One region of the Streptomyces sp. NPDC033221 genome, then DNA from elsewhere that is predicted to be linked to it. Evidence: riboswitches for the same ligand, from Rfam matches in the RefSeq annotation. Region 1 holds a riboswitch; the other holds the start of a gene.
What was found. A riboswitch is a leader RNA that binds a small molecule or an ion and turns the genes downstream of it on or off. The one in region 1 is predicted to bind cobalamin.
Positions count from the first base shown of each region.

Region 2: another riboswitch for cobalamin. It lies ahead of ACZ53K_RS15550 (CbtB domain-containing protein); the one in region 1 lies ahead of ACZ53K_RS03785 (cobalamin biosynthesis protein).

Region 1 is NZ_JBVIQN010000002.1:384,391-391,767, reverse strand. It holds gene ACZ53K_RS03795 (inorganic phosphate transporter) at 1-1,231, shown strand, start outside; gene ACZ53K_RS03790 (hypothetical protein) at 1,269-1,496, shown strand; cobalamin riboswitch at 1,696-1,842, shown strand; gene ACZ53K_RS03785 (cobalamin biosynthesis protein) at 1,974-2,981, shown strand; gene ACZ53K_RS03780 (cobyric acid synthase) at 3,037-4,632, shown strand; gene ACZ53K_RS03775 (putative cobaltochelatase) at 4,632-6,761, shown strand; gene cobO (cob(I)yrinic acid a,c-diamide adenosyltransferase) at 6,761-7,360, shown strand.
Region 2 is NZ_JBVIQN010000010.1:56,232-63,608, forward strand. It holds gene tsaD (tRNA (adenosine(37)-N6)-threonylcarbamoyltransferase complex transferase subunit TsaD) at 1-445, opposite strand, end outside; gene ACZ53K_RS15545 (histidine phosphatase family protein) at 593-1,183, opposite strand; cobalamin riboswitch at 1,309-1,458, shown strand; gene ACZ53K_RS15550 (CbtB domain-containing protein) at 1,496-1,741, shown strand; gene ACZ53K_RS15555 (CbtA family protein) at 1,758-2,519, shown strand; gene ACZ53K_RS15560 (CAP domain-containing protein) at 2,684-3,283, opposite strand; gene guaD (guanine deaminase) at 3,616-5,049, shown strand; gene ACZ53K_RS15570 (DUF4232 domain-containing protein) at 5,150-5,905, shown strand; gene ACZ53K_RS15575 (NAD(P)H-dependent oxidoreductase) at 5,937-6,563, opposite strand; gene ACZ53K_RS15580 (glycoside hydrolase family 25 protein) at 6,630-7,184, opposite strand.

The DNA of each region.
Region 1 (7,377 bases):
CGGGGCGCTCAAGCCCAAGATCGCGGTGGCGATGTCGGCGGTCCTCAACCTGGTCGGCGCGTTCCTGTCGGTGGAGGTCGCCAAGACCATCTCCGGCGGGATCATCGACGAGACCGCCGGCATCAGACCAGAAGTGATCTTCGCCGGACTGGTCGGCGCCATCGTCTGGAACCTGGTCACCTGGCTGGCCGGGCTCCCCTCCAGCTCCTCGCACGCCCTCTTCGGCGGCCTGATCGGCGCGACCCTGGTGTCCGTCGGCGCGAGCGGCGTGCACGGCGGCGCCGTGGTCATGAAGGTCCTCATCCCGGCCGTCGCCGCCCCGATCGTGGCCGGTCTGGCCTCGATGGCCGCGACCCGGCTGACCTACCGGCTGGCCCGCAACCGCGCCGAGGAGGACACCGCCAAGGGCTACCGCGCCGGGCAGATCGCCTCGGCCGCGCTGGTCTCCCTGGCCCACGGCACCAACGACGCCCAGAAGACGATGGGCGTGATCACCCTCGCGCTGATCACCGGCGGCGTCGTCGCCCCGCACGCGGACCCGCCGCTGTGGGTCATCGCCTCGGCCGGTGTGGCCATCGCGCTCGGCACGTACCTGGGCGGCTGGCGGATCATCCGCACGATGGGCAAGGGCATCACCGACATCCAGCCGCCGCAGGGCTTCGCCGCCCAGACCGGCGCGGCGGCCACCATCCTGGCCTCCTCCCACCTCGGCTTCGCACTCTCCACCACCCAGGTCTGCTCCGGCGCGGTCATGGGCTCCGGTCTGGGCCGCAAGGGCGGCGTGGTGCGCTGGTCCACGGCGGGCCGGATGGCCGCCGCCTGGGGCCTGACACTGCCGGCCGCCGGTCTGGTCGCGGCGGGCGCCGCGCTCCTGGCCGACCAGGGCGACTGGGGCATCGCGACCGTCGCCGTCCTGGCGCTCGCCGTCTGCGGCGCGATCTGGGTGGCGTCCCGCCGCAAGCCGGTGGACCACACCAACGTCAACGAGGGTCCGGCCGCGGAGCCCGCGGGGGTCGTCACCGCGGCCCTGCAGGCGGTCTCGCCGCCGCCCGCGGGCCCGGTCGTGTCCGTACCCGCGACGGCCGTCGTCACGGTCCCCGCGCCGGTGATGGCCGAAGCGCCGCTCGCCGACCCGGTCGGCGGCACCCCGGTGATCGCCGATCCGGTGGCCGCCCACCCGCACGAGCCGCACGCCCAGCGCCGCGCCAAGGCCGGCTCGGCCGCCGGCTGATCCGGCCGTACGGCTCCCACGAAGGAACGAGAACACCATGAGCATCGACTGGGCGGCTCTCGGCCAGGTCTTCGGCGTCACGCTGTTCGTGACGGTCGGGATCGTGGGCCTGTTCACCCTCGGCATCGTCGGCACGTCCCGCAAACCGCAGACGGAGGGCGCGCCGACCACCGGCGGCACTGTGGCGCGGACCGGGGCGTACGTCTGCTTCGCGCTGTGCGCGGCGGCCGTGGCGTACGGCATCTATCTGATCGTCGCCGCCTGACCCGTCGGGACGGCACCCGGGGCGTCCGGTGGCCGTGGCATCCCCGCCACGGCCGCCGGGCGCCCTTCGCCGCGTCCCGGGCACCGCGCTCCTGTGTCCTTGGACACAGGCGCCGGCGCGGGCCCGCGCCGCAGGTCAAGCGCGAGTTGACGGGCTTCGCGGAGCGTGGTGGACTGCCGGAGCCATTCGGCGACAGATGAGGAAGTCCGGTGAGAATCCGGCGCGGTCCCGCCACTGTCACCGGGGAGCGCCCCTCCACCAAGGGCCACGGTCCGCGTCCCGCGACGCACGATTCCGTACGGACTGGAAGGCCGGGGGAAGCGCCGATCCGGGGAGCCAGGAGACTCTCGTCGCCGTATCCGTCGAACCAGGGCGCGGACCCTGAGTGAGGACCCACCGCCATGCCCGGCCGCAGTTCGAGATCTTCCGGACCTTCCCGCGTACTGCCCCTCCGAGGCACGACGGCGGTCTGATCCGATGCGTGCCGAACACGCCGGCTACGCGTGCGGCGCGGCCCTCGGCTTCCTCGGCGACCTGGCCGTGGGCGATCCCCGGCGCGGTCACCCCGTGGCCGCCTTCGGGCGGGCCGCGGCCGCCGTGGAACGCCGCCTGTGGCGCGACCACCGCGGGCGCGGCGCCCTGCACACCGCGCTGCTCGCGGGCGGTACCGCCGCCGGCGCCGCGCTGCTGGACCGCGCCGTGCGCCGCTCCCCCGCCGCCTTCCCCGCCTCCGTCGCGCTGACCGCCGCCGCCACCTGGGCCGTCCTGGGCGGCACCTCGCTGGGCCGCGAGGCGCGGGCCGTCGGCGGCGCGCTCGCTGCGGGCGACCTCGACGTGGCGCGCGAGCGGCTGCCGCACCTGTGCGGCCGCGATCCGCAGGCCCTGGACGGGCAGCAGATGGCGCGCGCGGTGGTCGAGTCCGTCGCCGAGAACACCTCGGACGCGGTGGTCGGCGCCCTCGTGTGGGGCGCGGTCGCCGGGGTGCCGGGGCTGCTGGCCTTCCGTGCCGTCAACACGCTGGACGCGATGGTGGGGCACAAGTCGCCGCGCTATCGCCGTTTCGGGTGGGCTTCGGCCCGGCTCGACGACGTGGCCGGCTTCCCCGGCTCGCGGCTGACCGCCACGCTGGCGGTGCTGGCCGGGCCGGACCGGCGGGGCGCGCTGCGCGCCTGGCGGCAGGACGGCCCGTCGCACCCGAGCCCGAACGCGGGTCCGGTGGAGGCCGCGTTCGCCGGGGCGCTGGGTGTACGGCTGGGCGGCACGCTGGCGTACGGCGGGCGGGTCGAACACCGGCCGGTGCTCAACGGCGCCGCCGGGCGGCCCGTCGCGGTGCCGGACATCGAGCGGGCCGTGACACTGTCGCGCCGGGTGGGCGCGCTGGCCCTGGCGGCCACGGTCGCGGGCCGGCTGGCCGTCGGGGCGGTACGCCGTTCCGGTGGGGCCGGGGCGGTACGGCGGGCCCGTACGGCCGGGAGGGTCAAGTGAGCAGCAACGTGCGGACGGCGAGGAGTGCCACGTGAACGGACCGGGTCGAGCACCGCTGGGCGGCGGGCTGCTGGTGGCGGGCACCACGTCCGACGCGGGCAAGAGTGTGGTGACGGCGGGCATCTGCCGCTGGCTGGCCCGTAAGGGCGTCAAGGTAGCGCCCTTCAAGGCTCAGAACATGTCGCTGAACTCGTTCGTGACGCGCGAGGGCGCGGAGATCGGACGGGCGCAGGCCATGCAGGCCGCGGCGGCGCGCGTCGAGCCGAGCGCGCTGATGAATCCGGTGCTGCTGAAGCCGGGCAGTGACCGCAGCAGCCAGGTCGTGCTGATGGGCAAGCCGGTGGGCGAGCTGAGCGCGCGCGGCTACCACGCGGGCCGCCAGGAGCAGTTGCTCGGTACGGTCACGGACTGCCTCCAAGAGCTGCGGCGGACGCACGACGCGGTGATCTGCGAGGGCGCGGGCAGCCCCGCGGAGATCAACCTGCGGCGTACCGACATCGTGAACATGGGCATCGCGCGGGCCGCGCGGATACCGGCCCTGGTGGTCGGCGACATCGACCGGGGCGGGGTGTTCGCCTCCTTCTTCGGCACCACGGCGCTGCTGTCCCCGGAGGACCAGGCGCTGGTCGCGGGCTATCTCGTCAACAAGTTCCGGGGCGATGTGACGCTGCTGGAGCCGGGCCTGGAGATGCTGAAGGAGCTGACCGGGCGGCCCACGCTCGGGGTGCTGCCGTTCACGCACGGCCTGGGCATCGACGAGGAGGACGGGCTGCGGGTGTCGCTGCGCGGCGCGGTCCGCGAGAGTGTCGTCGCGCCGCCGCACGGCGCCGACGTGCTGCGGGTCGCGGTGGCCGCCGTACCGCTGATGTCGAACTTCACGGACGTGGACGCGCTGGCCGCCGAACCGGGCGTCGTGGTGCGCTTCGTGGACCGCCCCGAGGAACTGGCCGACGCCGACCTCGTCGTCCTGCCCGGCACCCGCGGCACCGTCCGCGCGCTCCAGTGGCTGCGCGAGCGCGGCATCGCGGACGCGGTCCGGCGGCGGGCCGCAGAAGGGCGCCCGGTGCTCGGCATCTGCGGCGGCTTCCAGATGCTGGGCGAACAGATCGAGGACGAGGTCGAGTCCAAGGCCGGGACCGTGGACGGGCTGGGCCTGCTGCCCGTACGCGTACGGTTCGCGGCGGAAAAGACCCTGGCCCGGCCGGCCGGCGAGGCGCTGGGCGAGCCGGTCGAGGGCTACGAGATCCACCACGGCGTCGCCGAGGTCACCGGCGGGGAGCCCTTCCTGGAAGGCTGCCGGTCCGGCGCGGTCTGGGGCACCCACTGGCACGGCTCCCTGGAGAGCGACGGTTTCCGGCGGGCGTTCCTGCGGCGGGTGGCCGCCGACGCGGGCCGCGCGTTCGTCCCGGCGCCGGACACCGGCTTCGGCGCGCTGCGCGAGGAGCAGCTGGACCGGCTGGGCGACCTGATCGAGGAGCACGCGGACACGGAGGCGCTGCTGCGGCTCATCGAGGACGGGGTGCCCGCGGGGCTGCCATTCGTGCCGCCGGGGGCACCGTCCATACCGCCACCGCCCCGCGACCCGGCCACACCCGGCGCGGTCTCCCCCGCGCCCGCACACCGCACGTCCCTCGAAGGGGGTACTCCTTAATGGCATCGGTCCCTTACCCGTTCACCGCGGTCGTCGGCATGTCCGACATGCGGCTGAGCCTGCTGCTCAACGCCATCTCGCCGGCCATCGGCGGGGTGCTCGTCCGCGGCGAGAAGGGCACCGCGAAGTCGACGATCGTGCGGGGCCTGACGGCGCTGATGCCGGACGTCCCCGTCGTCACCGGCTGCCGCTTCTCCTGCGACCCCGCCGCGCCCGACCCGGCCTGCCCGGACGGCCCGCACGAGGCGGCCGGCGCCGAGGAGCGCCCGGCCCGCATGGTCGAACTCCCCGTCGGCGCCTCCGAGGACCGCCTCGTCGGCGCGCTGGACATCGAACGGGCCCTGTCGGAGGGTGTGAAGGCGTTCGAGCCGGGCCTGCTGGCCGACGCCCACCGCGGCATCCTGTACGTCGACGAGGTCAACCTCCTCCACGACCACCTCGTGGACCTGCTGCTCGACGCGGCCGCCATGGGCGCCTCGTACGTGGAACGCGAGGGCGTCTCCGTACGGCACTCCGCGCGCTTCCTGCTCGTCGGCACCATGAACCCCGAAGAGGGCGAACTGCGGCCGCAGTTGCTGGACCGCTTCGGACTGACCGTGGAGGTCGCCGCGTCCCGCGAGCCCGACCAGCGGGTGGAGGTCGTCCGGCGGCGCCTGGCGTACGACGCCGACCCGGCGGGTTTCGGGGCGCGCTGGGCCGTCGAGGAGGGCGAGCTGCGGGAGCGCATCGCCGCCGCGCGGGCGCTGCTGCCGGACGTGGTCCTCGGGGACGCGGTACTGCGTCAGATCGCCGCCGTGTGTGCCGCCTTCGAGGTGGACGGCATGCGTGCCGACATCGTGATGGCGCGTACCGCCTGCGCGCTGGCCGCCTGGGCGGGCCGTACGGAGGTCCGCGAGGAGGACGTACGGCAGGCCGCGCTGCTGGCGCTCCCCCACCGGCGTCGCCGCAACCCGTTCGACGCCCCCGGCCTGGACGAGGACAAACTCGACCAGGTGCTGGAGGAGTTCGGCGCGGACGACGGCCCGGAACCCGACCCGGACCCGGACGGCGGCCCGGACGACGGCCCCGACGGGCCGGGCGGCGGGCCGCCGCCGCAGGACGGCGACGGCGGCGGACCGCAGGGCGAGGACGCCCAGGCCCCGCACGACCAGCCGCAGACACCCGACCAGCCGCAGTTGCCGGAACAGTCGCAGGCGCCGGAGGCCGACCCGGCCCCCGCCGACCCGAAGGCGCAGGCCGAGGGCTCCGAAGAGGGCGCCCCCGGTGAGGGTGGCGAAAAGGCCGCCGTCGGAGCCGGTGAACCGTTCCGTACCCGGCGGCTGGACGTGCCGGGGCTCGGCGAAGGCGCGGACGGCCGCCGCTCCCGCGCCCGTACGGCACACGGCCGCACCACCGGCGCCCGGCGCCCGCAGGGCACCCTGACCAAGCTGCACCTGGCCGCGACCGTGCAGGCCGCCGCGCCGCACCAGGTGGCGCGCGGGCGCAGCGGCCCCGGGCTCGTCGTCCGCCGGGACGACCTCCGCGAGGCGGTGCGCGAGGGCCGCGAGGGCAATCTCGTGCTGTTCGTCGTGGACGCGTCCGGTTCGATGGCGGCGCGCAAGCGGATGGGCGCGGTCAAGGGTGCGGTGCTGTCGCTGCTCCTCGACGCCTACCAGCGGCGCGACAAGATCGGCATGATCACCTTCCGCGGCTCGGACGCCGAACTGGCGCTGCCGCCCACCTCGTCGGTGGAGGCGGGCGCGGCGCGGCTGGAGTCACTGCCCACCGGCGGCCGGACACCGCTGTCCGCGGGCCTGCTCAAGGCCCATGAGGTGCTGCGGGTGGAACGGCTGCGGGACGCCTCGCGCCGGCCGCTGCTGGTGGTCGTCACCGACGGGCGGTCCACCGGCGGCCCCGAGCCGCTGGTGCGCACCTCGCGCGCGGCCCGGCTGCTCGGCGCCGAGGGCGTCGCCTCGGTGGTCGTGGACTGCGAGGCGGGGCCGGTACGGCTGGGCCTGGCGGGCGAGCTGGCCCGGGACCTCCAGGGCACCGCCGTCACCCTCGACGAACTGCGCGCGGACAGCGTCTCCGCGCTCGTCCGCGACGTCCGCGGACAGGGCAACCACCACACCACCCGGAAGGCCGCGTAATGCCACAGGGACAGCCGTCCGTCGTCCCCGACGACGGACTCACCACACGCCAGCGCCGCAACCGCCCGCTGGTCCTCGTCCACACCGGCCCCGGCAAGGGCAAGTCCACCGCCGCCTTCGGGCTGGCGCTGCGGGCCTGGAACCAGGGCTGGCCGGTCGGGGTGTTCCAGTTCGTGAAGTCGGCGAAGTGGAAGGTGGGTGAGGAGCGGGCGCTGCGGGTACTCGGCGAGACCGGCGAAGGCGGCACGGTCGCCTGGCACAAGATGGGAGAGGGCTGGTCATGGGTCCAGCGGGACTCCCAGTTCAGCAACGAGGAGGCGGCCCGCGAGGGCTGGGAACAGGTCAAGCGGGACCTGGCCGCCGAGACGTACAAGCTGTACGTGCTCGACGAGTTCGCCTACCCGATGCACTGGGGATGGGTGGACCCCGCCGAGGTCGTCTCCGTCCTGCGCGACCGGCCGGGCAACCAGCACGTCGTCATCACCGGCCGCAACGCGCCGCAGGAACTGTGCGACTTCGCGGACCTGGTCACCGAGATGACCAAGGTCAAGCACCCGATGGACGCGGGCCAGAAGGGCCAGCGGGGCATCGAGTGGTGACACCGCCACCGGGCACG
Region 2 (7,377 bases), on a different contig from region 1:
CGCGTGCCAGGTCCCGTACGAGGAGGAGGGACGTGTGCCCGCCGGACACGATCAGCACCATGCAGGGGTCGGGCAGCGGGCCGTGCTCCAGGGTGTCGGCGGCGACGTGCCCGGCGAGGTGGTGCACGCCGTACAGCGGCACGCCCAGCCCGTACGCCAGGCCCTTGGCACCGGCCAGGCCGACCTGGAGGGCGCCCGACAGGCCGGGGCCGGTGGTCACGGCCACCGCGCCGATGTCGGCCTTGGTCAGGTTCGCCTCGTCGAGGGCGCGGCGGACGACGGGCGTGAGGGAGTGCACGTGCGCGCGGGCCGCGATCTCCGGTACGACGCCGCCGTAGCGCGCGTGCTCGTCCATGCTGGACGCCACCGCGTGCCCGAGCAGCCGCCCGTCCCGGACGAGGCCTGCCCCGGTCTCGTCGCAGGAGGACTCGATCCCCAGCACCACTGGAGAGCCTGGAGATGACACCGCACCGCTCCTTCGTTCCTGATTCCTGGTACCCGGTTCCCGCCGGATTCGTTCCCGCCGGATTCGTTATTGCGAGTCGTGTGCAATAACCGTTTCCGTCCAGGATACGGCGGTGCGCGCGCTCCCTTAGGGCGCCTGGGGCGCCTGGGGCGCCGCCCCCTGCCCGAGTTCCGCCGCCATCCGGACGTTCCACCGCCTGTCCCGCCCGCTCAGCACCGTCACGGCCAGCGGCGGTACGTCCACCCGCCAGAAGGACGAGGGCGGGGCCCCCAGCGCACACACCACGGACGCACGTACGACGTCCGGCTCCACTACGGCCACGACCCGGCCGCCCTCAGCCGCGAGGCCCGCCAGCCAGTCCGCCACCCGGCCCAGCAGCTGCGCCAGCGTCTCGCCGCCGTGCGGCGCGCTGTCCGCGTCGGACAGCCAGGCCCCGACTGCCGCGGGCTCGGCGGCCAGCACGTCCTCCAGGGCCAGGCCCCGCCAGCGGCCCATCGCGCAGCCCGCCGCGCCCGCGTCCGGGACCGCCCGCAGGCCGAGCGCCTCGGCCGTCTCCCTGCAGCGCGCGGAAGGGGAGGTCAGGGCTCGGTCGGCGGGCAGGGCGGCGGCCGCGGCGCGTACGGCGCGGGCCCGGCGCAGCCCGTCCGGCGTCAGCGGTTCGTCGGCCGGGAAGCGCACCGTGCGCAGGGCGTCGTCGAAGGAGGGTGAGAGCAACATCACCCGAGTTGTCATGGGCACCTCTTCCGTCGCGGAAAACCTGATGGCGCACAAGGGCAACAGAGGGGCGCGCGACCGCCGCCGTGCATCCGCTCGCCCGCCCGCGGGGCCTTTTCCCCGCCGCCGCCACGCGGTACGTTCCCGATGATATTGACGATGACATGACGGAAGCCGGTGGAATCCCGGCGCGGTCGCGCCACTGTGAGCCCGGACCGGGCCCGTACGGAGTACGGGACCGACGGGTGAGCCAGACCCGTCCTGTCGTTACGACTCCCACCGACCGGGACGCGAGTTCCCCCAGGAGGTTCCGCCATGGCCCAGTCCGCCGTACCGCCGACCACCGGCCCCGCCGCATCAGCCCCGGCCATCCCGTCCGCCGCACCCGTCACGCTGCCGATCAGGACGGTCCTGCCGTGGGCGGTCTTCGGCGGCATCCTCATGCTCGTCCTGCTCTACTTCGTCGGTGCCGAACAGGGCGCCACCTCCCTCCTCTCCGGCACCGACGTGCACGAGTGGGTCCACGACGGACGCCACCTGCTCGGCTTCCCCTGCCACTGACCGGGGGAATCCGCACATGAACTCCGCCACCGTCAGATCCCTCCTGGTGCGCGGCATGCTGGCCGGCCTCGCCGCCGGCCTGCTCGCCCTGCTCGTCGCCTACCTCCTGGGCGAACCGCAGGTCGACGCCGCCATCGCGTTCGAGGACGCGCACGCCCACGAACACGAGGCCGAGGTCGTCAGCCGCACGGTGCAGTCCACCGCCGGCCTGGCCACCGGCGTCCTGGTGTACGGCGTCGCGCTGGGCGGGATCGCCGCCCTGGCCTACTGCTTCGTGCTCGGGCGCGCCGGCCGCTTCGGCCCGCGCGCCACCGCCCTGCTGCTCGCCGGCGCCGTGTTCGCCGCCGTCTACCTCGTACCGTTCCTGAAGTACCCGGCCAACCCGCCGTCCGTCGGCGACCCCGACTCCATCGGCAAACGCACCACGCTGTACTTCCTGATGATCGCCCTCAGCGTGCTACTGACCGTCGCCGCGGTCATCCTCGGCAAGCGGCTCGCGCCCCGCCTGGGCAACTGGTACGCGACGGTCGCCGCCCTGACCGCCTTCGCCGTGGCCGTCGGTCTCGCCTACGCGTTCCTGCCGGCCGTCAACGAACTCCCGGCGGACTTCCCCGCCCTGCTGCTGTGGAAGTTCCGGCTCTCCGCCCTCGGCATCCAGCTCGCCATGTGGACCGCCTTCGGGCTGCTCTTCGGCGAACTGGCGGAGCGGGCTGCGGGGGTACGGGCGGGGGCCGCTTCGCGTGCGGCGGGCGGGGGTGCTGTTTCGTCGGCGGGGTGAGGTGGGGGGCTGGCGGGGCTCTGGGGTGCGGGGAATCTCCGTGTCGCGCATTGCGCATCGCGTTCCCCGGAGCCCGTGCCTCGCCCCCCGTACCTCGTCACCCGTACCTCGTCACCCGTACCCGGAGCCGTACGTATCGCAGTCCGGTCGGCTGGTCGTGCCGCTCAGGCGGGCCGGGCCAGCAGCAGCGTCCACCAAGGGCCGCGGTCGTCGGTGCCGTTGTTGATGCCCACCCCCGCGTGCCGGAACGCGCAGTCGGCCAGCACCACCCGGTGCTCCGGGCTGCGCATCCACGCCCGGACGACCTCCGTGGCCCCACGCTGGCCGCGCGCGATGTCCTCGCCCGCGCGGCGCCAGTCGTAACCGACGGCCGAGAGCCGGCTGCCGGGCCCCGAGCCGCCGCGCTCCCGGTGCGAGAGTGAGCCCTCGCGGGCCATGTGGTCGCTGTGCCGCTGCGCGGCCTCGGTGACCGTACGGTGCGCCCGTACGGGACGGCAGCCGGCCTTCCGCCGCTCACGGTTGACCAGCCGGATGACGGCCGCCCTGGTCGCTTCGACGTTACGGGGAAGGTGGGCGAAGCCCGGCGCCCGGAGCGTGCGTGCGGCCGGGGCAGCGGGTGACGTCAGGGCCGGGTGCGCCGGTAGTGCCCTATGTGCCGAGAGCGCGGAGTACGCGGCGTCCGGCAGCCCGGGGCGCTCGCCCGGAGGCGTCGCGACGGCGGCACCGCCCACCGTGAGCCCCGCCAGGACCAGCACCGCCACCACCGCCCGTACCGCGTACCACCCCGCCCGCCGGCCAGCCCCCCTGCCTACAGCCCTGCCTGCACCCCTACCCACATCCCTACCTGCGCTCCCGTCCGCACTCCTGCCCGTACTCCCGCCCATTCGGCCCCTGTTCCTCGACAGTCGACGGTTGTGGCGACCGGTCGTCACCCGGCCGGCGCCGTCCCCGGCAGCCGGCCCGGTGACAGTCTTGCCGTCCCCGCCCCCGTCTCTGTCGCCCACGGCCGATACCCGACCCGTTCGGCTGTACGGGACGGCCGCCCCGCTGACGTACGCCAGATGCATCCCCGCCCGGAACGGGTACCCGCCCGCACATGACCACCAGCACGCCCACCCCCACCCCAACCCCCGCCCCCACCCCTTCCACTCCAGCCCCTTCCACCCCCGCCTCGGTCTCGGCCGTACGCGGCCCCCTCGTCCACTTCCGCGCCGACCCCTTCCGCACCGGCAACACCGAAGCCCTCGTCCACGACCCCGACGGACTGCTGATCTGCGAGGGCGGCCGCATCATCGCCGCGGGCCCGTACGCCGACACCCGCGACCGGCTGCCGGCCGGCACCGAACCCGTCCACTACCCGGGCCACCTCATCACCGCGGGCTTCGTCGACGCCCATACGCACTACGTCCAGAAGGACGCCATCGCCGGCTTCGGTGCCCAACTGCCCGACTGGCTGGAGCACACCTACGTATCCGAGGAGCGCTTCGCCGACGACGCGTACGCCCGGCGCGTCGCCGCCTCCTTCTGCGACGAACTGCTGCGCAACGGCACCACCACGGCGCTGGCCTTCGCCTCCGTACACCCCGGCTCGGCCGACGCCCTGTTCGAAGAGGCGACGCGGCGCGACCTGCGCATCGCCGTGGGCAAGGTCCTGATGGACCGCAACGCCCCCGACACCCTGCTCGACACCGCACAGCGCGGCTACGACGAATCCCTCGACCTGATCCGGCGCTGGCACGGCAAGGGCCGCAACCTCTACGCCGTCACCCCGCGCTTCGCCCCCACCAGCACCCCCGCCCAGCTCGAAGCCGCCCGCGCCCTACGCGCGGACCACCCCACGACCCTCCTGCACACCCACGTCTCGGAACACCGCGACGAGATCCCCTGGGTCCGCTCCCTCTTCCCCGACCGCGACGGCTATCTGGACGTCTACGACCATTACGGCCTGCTCGGCCCCCGCACCGTCCTCGCCCACGGCATCCACCTCACCCCCTCCGAACGCGACCGCTGCGCCCGCACCGGCACGGCCGTCGCCCACTGCCCGTCCTCGAACCTCTTCCTCGGCAGCGGCCTCTTCCCCCTCCGCGAGGCCAAGGAAGGCGACCACCCACTCACCGTAGCCCTGGGCACTGACATCGGCGCCGGCACCAGCTTCGCCCTGCTCCAGACCATGCGCGACGCCCACCAGGTCGCCAAGCTGCGCGGACACGCCCTCGACGCCGTCAAGACGTTCTACCTCGCGATCCGGGGCGGCGCCGAAGCCCTCGGCCTGGCCGACACGATCGGCTCCCTGACCCCCGGTCAGGAAGCCGACTTCGCCATCCTCGACCCCCGCGCCACACCCCTCCTGGCCGCCCGCACCGCCCGCGCCGAGAACATCGAGGACCTTCTCTTCGCCCTGAGCATCCTGGGCGACGACCGGACGGTCCGGGCCACTTACGCGGCGGGGAGGCTGGTGTACGAGCGGGAGGCGGCACCTGCGTCCGCGGTTTCCTCCCGGGCCCACGGCGCGCCCCCGTACCCGCGTTAGCCGGGTGTTAGCGGCGCGGCAGCCCGGCGGTAGTGGCCCCGGCCAAAGTGAATGTCGTACGGAGGAAAGACCGACACCGACTTCCCCGGGGGGACCCGAAATGAGCTCCAACACCACGGCCCGCACCACCCGTCGCCGCACCCTGCGCATCGCCGCCGCGGCCCTGACCGCGGCCGCCGGCCTCACCCTGACCGCCTGCTCCGGTTCGGACGCCGCCGCGTCCAAGCCCGCGAGCCAGCCGGACGCCGCCGCGCCCGCCGAGGCCGGCGGCGCGGACCCCTCCACCGGAACGCAGGGCAACGGCAACGAGGCAGGCGACGCGAAGCCGGACTCCGGCAACGGCGCCTCGTCCCGCGCCGGCTCCGGGGCTGAGGCCGGGGCCGGGAACGGTGCGGCGAAGGGCGCGGGGAAGAGCGCGGTGAAGGGCGGGGGCAAAGGCGCGGGTAAGGGCAAGTCCTGCCGCACGAGCGAGCTGAAAATGGAGGCCGTGGACAGCACGCCCGACCAGAAGGTGGGCGACGTCACCGTTCGGATGACGAACAAGGGTGCGAGGACCTGCTCGGCAGCGGGCTACGCGGGCGTCGACCTGAAGGACGCCGACGGCACCTCCGCGCCTGTCCACCGCAGCGGTGGGCAGCCCCGCATCACCGACCTGAAGCCCGGCGACACCGCCACCTTCAACATCTCCTACAAGGTCGACTTCAGTGGTGACAGCCTCGCCTCCCCGACCAACATCATCGTGACGCCGCCGAACGAGACCCACAGCGTGTCCCTGAAGTGGCCCGCGGATGCGCTGAAGCTGGCCGGCTCGTACGACGAGAACATCAAGGTCAGCCCGGTGGCCACCGCCAACTGACCACCGCGGTCAAGCACCCGTCGTGGGCGCGTCACCTGTCATCCGACATCCGGGGACAGCACACCTGGACCAGAAGCGCGGCTGCCTGAGCCCGTGCCTCACGCAGCCACGCCGACCGGTCGGCCTCGGTCGAGTCGGAGACGGTACGGAAGACATGCCGCCGGACGTCCGTGACACCCACGTACGGCAGGACGCACGCCGCCCAGATCCGCTGCAGCGGGTCACCGAACTCGCGCTCCTCACGCTCGGCGGGAGTGTCGGACGTGTTCAGCACCAGCGCCCGCCCGGCCCTCAGCAGGCCGACGGGCTCCCCGTCCGCGGACCCGAGCTTGTAGGCGACACCGGGCGCCAGCACCCGCTGCACCCACCCCGCCAGCACGGCCGGCGGCATGCCCCACCAGTTCGGATGGACGAACACCATGGCATCGAGCGTCGCCACCTCGGCCCGGTGGCGCGCCGTCCACGCGTCATCCGGCTCCTCGGCCGCCCGTACCGTCTCCGTACCGTCCGCGGACAACAGCGGATCGAACCCCTCGGCATACAGATCGTGCGTGACGACCTGGCACCCCCGGCCACCCAGCTCCGCGGCGACGGCATCGGCCAGCGCGTGATTGAAACTGCCCGGACGCGGATGCGCGAGATAGACCGCAGCCTTCATGAGTGCTCCCCCTGATGGTCACGCACGAGTCGACGAGTTGATACGAGCATCGGTACGTGCTTATTTCTACCCGCCGGCGGCCCACTTCTTGAGCGCGTCGCGGTTCTCGAACTGCGCGACGTTCTTGTCCAGCGGCCGGTCGGTGTGCTGGTGGATGAGCCACTTGCCCTTGATCCGCGGCTTGCCGGGGCTCACGTAATCGGCGATCCACAGCCCGTCCGCCGCGTACGACGTGGTGTCGTGCCCCTTCCAGAAGGACACGTTGGTGTACAGCAGCACGCGATGGCGCGGAGCGAGCTTCTTCACCTCCCGCAGGAACTGGTCCTTCTGCGCCCCGCTCGCATGCGTACCGGAACTCGTCGTCTCCCAGTCGGCGGCGAGCAGATCGCCGTCCTTCGCGCCGCACTTCTCGACGAAGTACCTGGCCTGCGCCTCGATGTTCCCGGGCCACAGGAAGTGGTAGAAGCCGACCACACACCCCGCTTCCCGGGCCTTGGCCGCCTGATCCGCCCGATGCGGACTGGCGTAGGAACGCCCCTCGGTCGCCTTGATGAACACGAAGTCCAGGCCCTTCGCGTCGTACGAGGTGTTGTGGGCGGAGATGTCGACGCCGTGCAGCATGAGGTGCCTTTCGGTGGTGGCCACCGGTGGTGGCTTTCGTGGTGGGAAGTGAGGCAACGAGTCGCGCGATAGGCCCGGAGGACCTTCTCGCCCGAAAACGATGCAAGCCCTTCGCAGCAAGCCCCCGTCAGTAAGCACCCGTCAGTGAGCCCTCCCCACTACATTCCCCACATTCCGCGCGTGTCATCCCCAA